One region of the Serratia sp. KH_031 genome, then DNA from elsewhere that is predicted to be linked to it. Evidence: predicted binding sites of a transcription regulator. Region 1 holds the regulator's gene; each other region holds the start of a gene.

What was found. The regulator ArgR, encoded in region 1, controls arginine synthesis, uptake and breakdown. The targets are predictions, from matches to a motif close to ANTGAATAAAAATACANT.
Region 2: the regulator ArgR is predicted to act here: its motif matches at 1,892-1,909, upstream of argA (amino-acid N-acetyltransferase).
Region 3: the regulator ArgR is predicted to act here: its motif matches at 2,348-2,365, upstream of argC (N-acetyl-gamma-glutamyl-phosphate reductase).

Annotation. Positions count from the first base shown of each region.
Region 1 covers NZ_CM174496.1:4,357,106-4,361,458, reverse strand. Annotated here, with positions in the region: gene rhaD (rhamnulose-1-phosphate aldolase) at 1-641, shown strand, start outside; gene rhaM (L-rhamnose mutarotase) at 652-966, shown strand; gene yhcN (peroxide/acid stress response protein YhcN) at 1,137-1,400, opposite strand; gene argR (transcriptional regulator ArgR) at 1,781-2,251, opposite strand; gene mdh (malate dehydrogenase) at 2,716-3,654, shown strand; gene AC3ISQ_RS19650 (helix-turn-helix domain-containing protein) at 3,724-3,984, opposite strand; gene AC3ISQ_RS19645 (DNA-binding protein) at 4,166-4,353, shown strand, end outside.
Region 2 covers NZ_CM174496.1:1,143,414-1,147,766, reverse strand. Annotated here, with positions in the region: tRNA gene AC3ISQ_RS05035 (tRNA-Met) at 59-135, shown strand; tRNA gene AC3ISQ_RS05030 (tRNA-Met) at 200-276, shown strand; gene amiC (N-acetylmuramoyl-L-alanine amidase AmiC) at 458-1,714, opposite strand; gene argA (amino-acid N-acetyltransferase) at 1,942-3,267, shown strand; gene recD (exodeoxyribonuclease V subunit alpha) at 3,294-4,353, opposite strand, start outside.
Region 3 covers NZ_CM174496.1:4,651,317-4,655,669, reverse strand. Annotated here, with positions in the region: gene ppc (phosphoenolpyruvate carboxylase) at 1-888, opposite strand, end outside; gene argE (acetylornithine deacetylase) at 1,150-2,295, opposite strand; gene argC (N-acetyl-gamma-glutamyl-phosphate reductase) at 2,616-3,620, shown strand; gene argB (acetylglutamate kinase) at 3,638-4,353, shown strand, end outside.

The DNA.
Region 1 (4,353 bases):
CAACAGAGCTGGCGGGTTGTTGGTTCCTGGTGACGGGTTCCGGTAAGTTTTTCCGTAACGTGCAAATCGATCCGGTAGATAACTTGGTGCTGCTACAAATTACCGATGATGGCATGGCTTACCACATCCATTGGGGATTGGTGAATGGCGGCTTGCCGACATCTGAATTGGCAGCTCACTTCCAGTCGCACGTGGTACGCAAACAGGTTTCCAATGGCCAAGACCGCGTCATCATGCATTGCCACGCCACTAACTTGATCGCGCTGAGTTATGTGTTACCGCTGGATAACGCTAGCTTTACTCGCAAACTGTGGGAAGGCAGCACCGAGTGTTTAGTGGTATTCCCAAACGGCATTGGCATCGTGCCATGGATGGTGCCAGGCACCGATGGTATCGGCTCCGCCACCGCCGAACAGATGCGCTCCCACAGTTTGGTGCTATGGCCGCATCACGGCATTTTCGGTACCGGACCGACGTTGGACGACGCTTTTGGTTTGATCGACACCGCCGAGAAATCCTCAGAAATTCTGGTGAAGGTTTACTCGATGGGCGGTATGAAACAGACCATTACGAGTGTGGAACTGGTTGCCCTTGGTGAGCGTTTTGGTGTTACGCCAATGTCAGCAGCTCTGAAAGATTGAGGGAAGTATCATGATCCGCAAAGCCTTTGTCATGCAGGTAAACCCTGATGCCCATGAAGAGTATCAACGCCGTCATACGCCGATTTGGCCAGAACTGGAAACGATTCTTAAGCAGCACGGTGCTCATCATTACGCTATTTATCTCGATGCAGAACGTCATTTGCTTTTTGCCACGCTAGAAATTGAATCGGAAGCTTGCTGGAACGCAGTGGCGCAGACCGAAGTATGCCAACGCTGGTGGAAGTATATGCAAGAGATTATGCCGAGCAACGCTGACAACAGCCCGGTGAGTCAGGAGTTGAAATCGGTGTTTTATCTCGCGTAGTGGAGCTCTCTCCGTGTATGGACTCGTATTTTTGAGTCAAAAAAGCCCTCATAAATGAGGGCAAGGGGTTCGTCGGATAGGACGAATATATTTGGGGATGCACTTTGCTAGTGAACTCGGCAGTGGCAGTGACGAGGGTAATCAGTTCAGCAAATGTGTAATCCCTTATTTTATTTGTAGATTTCAGCAGTTGCGTGGAAGTTACCTTCGTTACGCGCTTCAATGACTCGATATGCGGTCGCGCCTTTGGCGTCTGCTTTGGCAGATAGTGCAGCACGGATATCAGAAGGCGCTGCGGCAACACCACTTACGGTAATAGTCCCGACAGGCTGCAGCTGAGCGGCTTGGGATGCATCGATGGATTGTGCTGCAAATGCACCAAAGGAAAGCATAGATAAGATGCTCAGGGTTGCGATAGTAGTTTTAGTTTTCATAATTTCACCTCATCGTATTCTTTTATAAGTTTTCGTCAACTGTGATTCACGTCACGAAAATGAGTATATGCCTAGTAACGTAAAAAATTAATAGCTAGCTAACAATTTCTAGTGAAACTTTGTTATGAAATTAGCTATCGTTTATAACCACAGAGAATAAAAAACGCTCGCAAAATGATCTTTTGATGATAAATATCAATAACTTCAATCCAATGAGTGTCTTTGACTAAAAGTGCGAAAGATATCAGCATTGATCACTGCCTACATAGAAATGACATGAAAATATGCTGCCATGGGGGGGAAAGGCAGTGATAAAGCGCAGAGAAAATAAAAGAGGCGAACAAAACGTGGCCGTGACCACGCTTTGTTAATAGAGGTTATTACAGTTCTTGCTCGAACAAGGAAAGAATCGCTTCGTACAGCTGACGCGCAGTAAAGGTATTGGCTGGCGTCACAAAAATAGTATCGTCACCGGCGATGGTGCCGAGAATACCTTCAGATTTACCCAGTGAGTCCAACAGACGGGCAATCAGCTGCGCTGCGCCGGGGCTGGTGTGGATCACCACCACCGCATCATTATGATCAACGTCCAACACCAAATTCTTCAGCGGGCTGGTAGTGGTTGGGACGCCGAGTTCTGCTGGAAGGCAATACACCATTTCCATTTTGGCATTGCGTGTGCGTACTGCACCAAACTTGGTCAGCATACGCGATACTTTGGATTGGTTGATATTTTCGAAGCCTTCATCTTGCAGCGCTAAAACGATCTCGCCTTGAGAACTGAATTTTTCTTCTTTCAATAACGCTTTAAACGCCTTGATCAGATCTTCCTGTTTTGCGGGATTACGCATTTGGCACCGTGGAATGTTGACAATGGATGTCATTATTATGCATATAAATGAATTTTTATGCAAAAAAAGAAAGTCAGGCGAAAATAAAACCGCCCAGACAACAAGGAAAGGGCGCCATTTTAACAAAATCGATTCGCCATGAATATGCCTTTCCGTTAGCGGAAATAGTGGCAAGGTTAAGTGAATAAAATGTTATGAAAATGATGTTGTTCTGGTGCGGCGTAAGGGTGTAATGTAACGCCCGGTTAACTCGCTAGGTGAATAATCTCATGTTATTTATGATTAGTATGCGTTATGTCATTAATTCATAAGCCATTTAATCTAAAATAGGCACAAATCAACGAATTTATTGCGTCAGCTCGCAAACTGAATGTTAAGAGATTGTTTTTAAAGACGTAATAATTTATGGTCTGCCCCAAAGAATTCACGGCGTTTTTATATTTAAGATAATAAAGGAGTATAGGATGAAAGTTGCAGTTCTCGGTGCTGCTGGCGGTATCGGCCAGGCCCTCGCCCTTCTACTCAAAACCCAGCTTCCTTCAGGTTCTGAACTCTCTCTCTACGACATCGCCCCAGTGACTCCAGGTGTTGCCGTTGACTTAAGCCACATCCCAACCGCAGTTAAAATCAAAGGCTTCAGTGGCGAAGATGCAACTCCAGCCCTGCACGGTGCGGATGTCGTTCTGATTTCTGCTGGTGTTGCGCGTAAGCCTGGTATGGATCGTTCCGATCTGTTCAATGTGAACGCCGGTATCGTGCGTAATCTGATCGAGCAAGTGGCAAAAACCTGCCCGAAAGCTTGTATCGGCATTATCACCAACCCAGTAAATACCACCGTGGCTATCGCAGCAGAAGTGCTGAAGAAAGCTGGTGTATACGACAAAAACAAACTGTTTGGTGTGACTTTGCTGGATATCATTCGTTCCAACACCTTCGTGGCTGAGCTGAAAGGCAAACAACCGGAAGACTTGAACGTGCCAGTGATTGGTGGCCACTCAGGCGTCACTATTCTGCCATTGCTGTCTCAGATCCCTGGTGTTAGCTTCACTGAACAAGAAGTTGCCGACCTGACCAAACGTATCCAGAACGCGGGTACCGAAGTGGTAGAAGCTAAAGCTGGTGGCGGTTCTGCAACGCTGTCTATGGGACAGGCAGCCGCTCGCTTTGGTCTGTCTCTGGTACGTGCGCTACAAGGCGAAAAAGGTGTGGTGGAATGTGCTTATGTTGAAGGTGACGGCAAATATGCACGTTTCTTCGCACAGCCATTGCTGCTGGGCAAAAACGGTGTTGAAGAACGTAAAGATATCGGCACCTTGAGCGCATTTGAGAAACAATCGCTGGAAGGCATGCTGGATGTCCTGCACAAAGACATCGAGCTGGGCGAAACCTTTATCAACAAGTGATCATTTAGTCTTACTTGACTAAACACAGCCGCCGGGGCGATGTTCCGGCGGCTTTTTTGTGCCTTAAACTCATTGTTTGATACGGCTTTTACGATCCAAGAGACGGTGAGTAAAAGGATCAAAGTAGCGACTTGGCCAGATCTCCGCAGGATGAACACTCAATGCATCCGCAATCAACCATTCTCCTTTCGGCCACGGTCGTGACAAGGCATTCGCCAACGTTGAAGAACTGAGTCCTGCTTGGCGTGACACTGCTGCCAATGTCGTGCCTTTCTTGCGGAGTGCCGCGATCACATCTGCTGGATGCCAATCTGGGTTCCTTGAATTCATGTTCACATTCCTTTTTTGCTTAGAGAAAGTTCTATTAGTGGTATAACTAACAGGTTAAATTTAATCGTTCGCACAACATGAAACGCTTATTCGGAAATTAGGATACCACTAAATTTTCCAAAAAATATCCTAATGATTTCCGAAAATCATCTTTGCATAGTGAAACCCAGAGATAATGGTTATGAAAAAAGAGTGGTTTGCCGCTAAGGACTTGTTAGGCATCGCAGGATTACCTTCCTCGACACAGGGAATCAATTTGATGGCTCGACGTGAGGGTTGGGAAAGTCGCCGTCGCAAAGGTGTGCAAGGTAAAGCCCTTGAATACCATATTGATAACCTACCATTAGCCGTGCGTCATAGCCTGAGTTT
Region 2 (4,353 bases), 1.6 Mb from region 1:
TACTGTACCAGCAGTATCAAATGAAAGGTTGGTTTCGATAATCTAGCATCAAGACGGACGCGGGGTGGAGCAGCCTGGTAGCTCGTCGGGCTCATAACCCGAAGGTCGTCGGTTCAAATCCGGCCTCCGCAACCAATTGATACTGTATTAGCAGTGTCAGATGAAAGATTAGTTTCGATAACATAAGCATCAAGACGGACGCGGGGTGGAGCAGCCTGGTAGCTCGTCGGGCTCATAACCCGAAGGTCGTCGGTTCAAATCCGGCCTCCGCAACCAATCTTGATGACATCAATTAAACACCTTAACGGGTGTTTTTTTGTATCTACCCTTCATACTTCAAACCGCCTCTGTGTTGGCTTTCCTCACTCACCCCAGTCACTTACTGAAGTAAGCTCCCGGGGCTTCGCTGCGTCGCCGCCTTGATGCGATTCGAATTATTTTGGGTAGCCAATCCTCTCTACCGACGTGCCAGTGCTCCGCCGTTGGAGAAATACGCCTTAATCCCTGCCAAAATGGATTCCGCTACTTGTTGCTGAAAATGACTGGTGCGCAGCTTACGCTCTTCATCAACGTTACTGATAAACGCGGTCTCTACCAGAATCGATGGGATGTCCGGTGCTTTCAACACCGCAAAACCGGCTTGATCGACACGATTCTTGTGCAAACGGTTAATTTTCCCCATTCGGTTCAGCACTTCCTTACCGAATTTCAGGCTGTCATTAATGGTCGCTGTTTGCATTAGATCGAACATGGTGTGATCCAGATAACGGTCACCACTTTTACTCACACCACCGATCAGATCCGACTCATTCTGAGTTTGAGCCAAGAATTTAGCAGCGCTACTGGTCGCCCCTTTTGTCGACAAGGCAAATACCGAAGAACCCCGTGCCGCACGGCTGGTAAAAGCATCAGCGTGAATCGAAACAAACAGATCGGCACGTTGTTTACGCGCTTTTGCCACCCGCACCTTAAGCGGAATAAACACATCCTCATTACGCGTCATAAACACCTTCATGTTTGGCTCTCGCTTAATCATGGTGCTCAAACGACGTGCAATCTGTAAGACGATATCTTTTTCACGCGTTTTAAATTTACCAATCGCCCCTGGGTCCTCACCGCCATGTCCCGGGTCCAGCATGATCACAATCGGTCTGTCACGCCCCGCTTTGCCCGGTTGTGGCGCTTCTGCCGGTGCAGGCAAGGTCTTTTCCAGATCGCCCTTGTTGTAATCTTCTAGCAATGCCAATAGGGGATCATACTCTTCACCGGAAGCACTTTTGGTGGGATAAAGATCCAACACCAAGCGGTTCTTGTACTCAGCCACTGGCGCGAGGGTAAACATATGCGGACTCACGCTTTGCTTAAGCTCCAGCACCAATCGGACGGTATTTTGGTCAAACTGGCCGACACGCACCTGCTTCAAATACGGATCACCCTTTTGCACTTGTTCGGCGATGCCCTTCAACACGCTATCCAGGTTGATATCTTCAATATCCACCACGATACGGTCAGGGTTAGTCAACGCAAACTGTTTATATTTCAGTGCAATATTGGATTCTAGCGTGACGCGGGTATAGGTTGAGGAAGGCCAAACACGAACGGCAATAACATGTGACGAAGCGGCAAAGCCCACACGGCTCACACTCAGCAACCAGGTTGCGGCAACCCCTTGTAATAAACGACGGCGGCCCAGATTGTGATTCGAGTTTGTCATGCGGCTCCAACAGGTAACAGATTAAAAAAACGCCAATAAAATAAGATTGGCAAAAACTTTAACTAATCCGCCCGGTGCTGTCATCAGAAAATCTTTCTATGGTTTTTCAATTTGTTAACGAATTAACGCCATTAATAGGTGAGCACGGATAATTTCTTACTTGCCATCAATACAAGAAAAGAATAAAAATACAAAAATACCGTATAAATATGCAAAGAGGATGTGCCGTGAAGGAACGTAGTACAGAGCTGGTTCAAGGATTCCGTCACTCAGTACCTTACATTAATGCCCACCGTGGCAAGACTTTTGTGGTCATGCTCGGTGGTGAAGCCATCGAACACCCAAACTTCCCCAGTATCGTCAACGATATTGGGCTACTGCATAGTCTAGGAATTCGCTTAGTTGTGGTTTATGGCGCTCGCCCCCAGATCGACGCCAATCTGGCGCAACATAATTTAGAACCTGTTTACCATAAATATACCCGCGTGACCGACGCCCAGACGTTAGAGCTGGTCAAACAGGCGGCTGGATTATTGCAATTAGATATCACCGCTCGTTTGTCGATGAGCCTGAACAACACGCCATTGCAAGGTGCCCACATTAATGTGGTCAGCGGTAATTTTATCATCGCTCAACCGTTAGGCATCGATGATGGCGTCGACTATTGCCACAGCGGTCGTATTCGCCGTATTGATGAAGAAGCTATTCATCGCCAGCTAGATAGCAAAGCCATTGTGCTCATCGGCCCAGTCGCGGTTTCCGTGACCGGCGAGAGTTTTAACCTGACCTCCGAAGAAGTCGCCACCCAATTGGCGATCAAATTGAAGGCTGAAAAAATGATCGGTTTCTGCTCATCACAAGGCGTGACCAATGCAGAAGGCAATATTATTTCCGAATTATTTCCCAATGATGCTCAGCGTCGCCTCGAGGAACTGGAAACCAGTGGTGATTACCACTCAGGCACCGTGCGTTTCCTGCGTGGCGCAGTCAAAGCCTGCCGCAGCGGTATACGTCGTAGCCATTTGATTAGTTATCAAGAGGATGGTGCGCTGGTGCAAGAGCTGTTCTCCCGCGACGGTATCGGGACACAAATCGTCATGGAAAGTGCCGAGCAGGTACGCCGCGCGACCATTAATGACATCGGCGGTATTCTGGAACTAATTCGTCCCCTGGAACAACAAGGTATCTTGGTGCGTCGTTCGCGCGAACAGTTGGAAATGGAGATCGACAAATTCACTATTATTGAACGCGATAATCTGACCATCGCTTGTGCGGCGCTGTATCCGTTCCCGGAAGAACGCATCGGTGAAATGGCTTGTGTCGCGGTACATCCGGATTACCGGAGCTCATCGCGTGGTGAAATGCTGTTGCAACGGGTAGAAGCGCAAGCACGCCAAATGGGGCTGCAAAAGCTATTTGTTCTCACCACCCGCAGTATCCACTGGTTCCAAGAGCGGGGCTTTACCCCAGCCGATGTAGAAGTGCTGCCAATGCAAAAACAAGCGCTGTACAACTACCAACGTCGTTCCAAGATCCTGCTGGCGGATTTGTAATGCTTGAGGGGAGCAATGCTCCCCTGTCATTCTGCTTTTAACCTTTCTACCAACCCACTACGGCGTTGAGTCGGTGTGCGAATGGCATTCGCTAACACGTTATCGGTGGCGTATAACGAGAGCCGTTGGCGTGCACGGGTGATAGCGGTATAGACCAGCTCACGGGTCAATACCGGTAGATAATGGTTTGGCAATACCAGAGCCGTATGGTCAAACTCAGAGCCTTGAGATTTGTGAACCGTCATGGCGTAGGCGGTTTCATACATCGGTAAACGACTAGGTTGCACCGATTTTATACTGCCATCGGGGAGTTGGAAGTGAACACGCAAATCGCCATTGGCATCGTGCAAAGCAATACCGATATCGCCGTTGAACAACCCCAATGCACTATCATTGCGCCCAATCATGATCGGACGACCAACATACCAACGCCCTAACCCACCCGGCGAGCGGTGTATCAAGCCTGCACGGTGTAAGCCATTTTCAATTCGCTCATTCAGCCCTGCCACACCAAATGGGCCTTCGCGTAAAGCACACAACAGTTGGAAACGACCAAATTCAGCCAAGACTTCTACGGCTTCAGCCCCTGCTGAAATTCGCTGTAAATAATGGCGATAACCCATCACACAGTGGTCGAGCAACATTTGATAATCTTCGGTTTCCGCTAAGGGGTAACCAGTCACATCGCTAAAACTACCGTTAAGTGCCTTACGAGCCTGTTGAACTTCCCCCGCGTTTACCGCTAAGGCGAGTTGACCAATACCGGACTGTGCATCAAAGCGATAACTTTTACGCAGCAAACACAGGCTTTCGCGCACGTTGGCAACCTGCGATTGATCGTTACCAGACAGTGCACACCCTGTCAGTCGGGTGAGTTGCTCAGCACGTGCGGCGCTATAACCTTGTTCAGCAAAGCGGCAGATATCACCCAATACCGCCCCCGCTTCCACAGAAGCAAGCTGGTCGCGATCGCCGAGGAAAATCACCTGCGCCTGTTCAGGTAATGCCGAAATCAACCGCGCCATCATCGGTAAATCCACCATTGAGGCTTCATCCACCACCAAAACGTCCAGATGTAGTCGATTA
Region 3 (4,353 bases), 290 kb from region 1:
TGGCGTGCATTCGATCATCGACAGTTCAGAAACCAGGACTTGTACATCACGCAGGAACAGATCGCAGGCTTTCCAGCGGCTGAGTAGCAGCACATGGCGGGTAACTTCGGCCGTTACGTTCGGGTTGCCGTCGCGGTCACCGCCCATCCAAGAAGTGAAGCGCACTGGCACCGCTTCTACCGGCAGGCTGTAATCGATGGAGTTTTCTAGCTGTTCGTTAAGTTCACGCAAAAACGCCGGGACGCCTTCCCACAGACTGTTTTCTACCACCGCAAAACCCCACTTAGCTTCGTCAATCGGCGAAGGGCGGTTTTTGCGGATTTCATCGGTATGCCAAGACTGCGCAACCAACTGACGCAGGCGGCGCATGATTTTATTACGCTCGTAATCAGCCAGATCGTTGTGATCGAGCTGGCTGAGGCAAGTATTCACCTCGACCAACTTGTGGATCAGCGTACGGCGGGTGATTTCTGTCGGGTGTGCGGTCAGCACTAGCTCGATGGACAGTTGATCCACCGCGTTTTGCAGCTCTTTATTGTTGAGTTTCTTGTCTTTCAAACGGCTGAACAACTGCGCCAGTGCTTCTGGATTGCTGGCGGCCTCGCCGTTTGGCGAAATGCTGTGATACTGCTCGGCGGTGTTGGTCAGGTTGAGGAACTGGCTGAAAGCGCGAGCTACCGGTAGCAACTCATCGTTAGACAGGTTCTGCAACGTATTCAGCAGTTCTTGTCGATGAGCTTCGTTACCTGCGCGTGAAGACTTGGAAAGTTTACGGATAGTTTCAACGCGATCGAGAATATGCTCGCCCAGCGCTTCTTTGATGGTATCGCCGAGTAACTTACCGAGCATACTGACATTACTTCGCATTGCCGAATATTGTTCGTTCATATAACCCCTGACCCAGTTCTTTGTGTGTTTTCTATTTTGTAAGTTAATTTCACCTGCTAGATAAAGACCGTCGGTTTCATCTAGCTGCTTACCCGTCCAATCGTCAATTGACACTATTTTTAGCAAAAAAACATCAAAATCGGCGCATTTTGTGAAATTTAATTACGGAGCGCCGGTTATCAGTTTGGCTTATTACGTGTTTTTTCTACTTATTAATAGGTATGAGTAATGATAAAACATTACCCATACCATTTCTTGGGTTTATTGGTGGCAGAAATGATCGACCAACTGACCGATCAGCTTGCGTGTCGGTTCGATGAATGCAATATCGATATATTCATCCGGCTGGTGCGCCTGATTGATCGAACCTGGCCCCAATACCAGTGTTGGACAGACTTCCTGCACAAATGGTGCCTCGGTGCAGTAGTTAACCACTTCGGTGCGTGTACCTAATAATCTCTCAATCACCGCCACCATGTGGTGATCGGTTGGGCACTCATAACCTGGGATCGGCGGATGCAGTTCATCAATAGTCAAACGACCCGGCCAACGCTCTTGAACCGGTGCCAAAGCGCTATGTAGCAACTCGTTGATGTTATCCAGCGTCATCCCCGGCAGCGGGCGAATATCCATATGTAACTCGCAACAGGCGCAGATGCGGTTCGCGGCATCACCGCCATTGATATGGCCGAAGTTCATGGTTGGATAAGGCACGGCGAAAGCAGGATTGTTGTAGCGTTCCTGCAAGGTTTTACGCAGTTCCATCAGGTGGCCGATGGATTCGTGCATTAACTCAATGGCATTCACTCCACGAGCCGGATCGCTCGAGTGGCCGGACTGCCCGACAATACGAATCGCGTTGGAAAGGTGGCCTTTATGCGCCCGTACCGGTTTCAGCGACGTGGGTTCGCCGATGATGGCGAAGTCCGGGCGAATTTTGGTCGAGGCGGCAAAATAACGTGCGCCCGCCATCGTCGTTTCTTCATCTGCGGTGGCTAAGATGTACAGTGGCTTGGTCAGTTTGCTGGCATCGATATCACGCACCGCATCGAGGATAAAAGCAAAGAAGCCTTTCATATCGGCGGTACCCAGCCCGTACAACTTGTTGTCGTGCTCGGTCAGAGTGAAAGGATCGCGCGTCCAGCGTCCTTCGTCATAAGGTACGGTATCGGTATGCCCCGCAAGCAGCAAACCACCGCTACCTTGCCCAATACTGGCTAACAGATTGAATTTGTTACGAGTATCTGGCACTGGCTGCACATCGACACGGAAACCCAAATCGCCAAGCCATTCCGCCAGCAAGTTGATTAATGCTTCATTACTCTGATCGAGGGAGGCATCGGTAGCGCTGATTGTTGGGGTAGCGATCAACGCCCGGTACAGCTCAATAAATGGAGGTAATTTCATCTTCACTGTTGACAGCCCTTGGTTGTGATAGTATCAATATTCATGCATTTATTTTGAATAAAAATACAGTAAGCTGGTGCGTAAGGGAACACGATACCCGGATGTTTACAAAAACATCAACGCCCGACCTGGTGGGTGAACGGCGCAACGATGCGGCTAAGCCCTGTTATCCGTTAACTATACCCAAAGTAATTGGAGTTGCAGCTAGGCGGCAAGTGCGAGAATCCCCAAGAACATAGATAACTATGTGACTGGGGTGAGCGCACGTAGCCAACAACGCTGCGGCTTCAAGTACGACGGGTAAGAAGGTGTAAGGCCACATGTTGAACACGCTGATTGTTGGTGCCAGCGGTTATGCCGGAGCGGAGCTCACGACGTATCTGAATCGCCACCCACACATGAACATAACCGCTTTAGCGGTTTCAGCGCAAAGTGCAGATGCAGGAAAATTACTTTCCGATCTGCATCCCCAGCTAAAAGGGATCGTCGATCTGCCGCTGCAACCCTTGGTTGACGTGGCTGAAGCCGCCAAAGGCATCGACGTGGTGTTTCTCGCCACTTCCCATGAAGTCAGTCACGACATCGCCCCAGAATTTTTGGCTGCGGGCTGCGTGGTGTTCGATCTTTCCGGTGCGTTCCGCGTGCAAGATGCCAATTTCTACAGCCAGTATTACGGTTTTGAACATCAGCACGGCGGTTGGTTAGAGCAGGCGGTATACGGTCTGGCAGAGTGGCAGAGCGAGAAAATCAAACAGGCGCAGTTGATTGCCGTGCCGGGTTGCTACCCAACGGCGGCGCAATTGGCGCTGAAGCCACTGATCGAGAAACAATTGCTGAATCTCGACCAATGGCCGGTGATTAACGCGACCAGCGGCGTCAGCGGTGCCGGACGTAAAGCCAGTCTGACCACCAGTTTCTGTGAGGTCAGCCTGCAACCATACGGCATTTTCACTCACCGTCACCAGCCGGAAATCTCCGCGCATTTGGGTATCCCGGTGATTTTCACGCCACACCTGGGCAACTTCCCACGTGGCATTCTCGAAACCATTACCTGCCGTCTGAAATCCGGCGTTACCGCGCAAGACGTGGCAGCAGCTTATCACGCGGCTTACGATGACAAACCGCTGGTTAGACTGTATGACAAAGGTGTCCCGGCGTTGAAATCGGTGGTAGGTCTGCCGTTCTGCGATATCGGTTTTGCCGTACAGGGCGAACATTTGATCGCGGTGGCAGTAGAAGACAATTTGTTGAAAGGTGCTGCCGCCCAGGCGGTGCAGTGTATGAATATCCGCTTTGGGTTCCCGGAAACCCAGTCATTACTTTAATGTGGGATGAAACAACGATGAACCCGTTAATTATTAAACTCGGTGGCGTGTTACTGGATAGCGAAGAAGCGCTGGAGCGGTTGTTTACCGCTTTGGACGCTTATCGTGCCGAGCATCAACGCCCATTGCTGATTGTCCACGGTGGCGGTTGTTTGGTGGATGAGTTGATGAAGCAACTTTCTCTGCCAGTGGTAAAGAAAAATGGCCTGCGTGTCACACCTGCTGATCAGATTGACATCATTACTGGTGCCTTGGCGGGGACGGCTAATAAAACTTTGTTGGCATGGGCGGTAAAACACAAAATCAATGCAGTGGGTTTGAGTTTGGCAGATGGCGGTAGCGTTAGCGTCACTCAGTTGGACGAGGCGTTAGGGCACGTTGGCAACGCGCAACCGGGTTCTCCAGACTTACTGAACTTGTTATTGAATTCAGGCTATTTGCCGGTGATCAGCTCCATCGGTATCACCGCCGAAGGCCAGTTGATGAACGTGAATGCCGATCAGGCTGCGACGGCGCTGGCGGCGACGTTGGGGGCGGATTTGATCTTGCTGTCAGACGTCAGCGGTATCCTCGATGGTAAAGGGCAACGTATTGCTGAAATGACCGCAGAAAAAGCGGAACAACTGATTACTCAAGGCATCATCACCGATGGTATGGTCGTGAAGGTGAATGCGGCGTTGGATGCCGCACGTACCCTTGGCCGTCCGGTGGACATTGCCAGTTGGCGTCATGC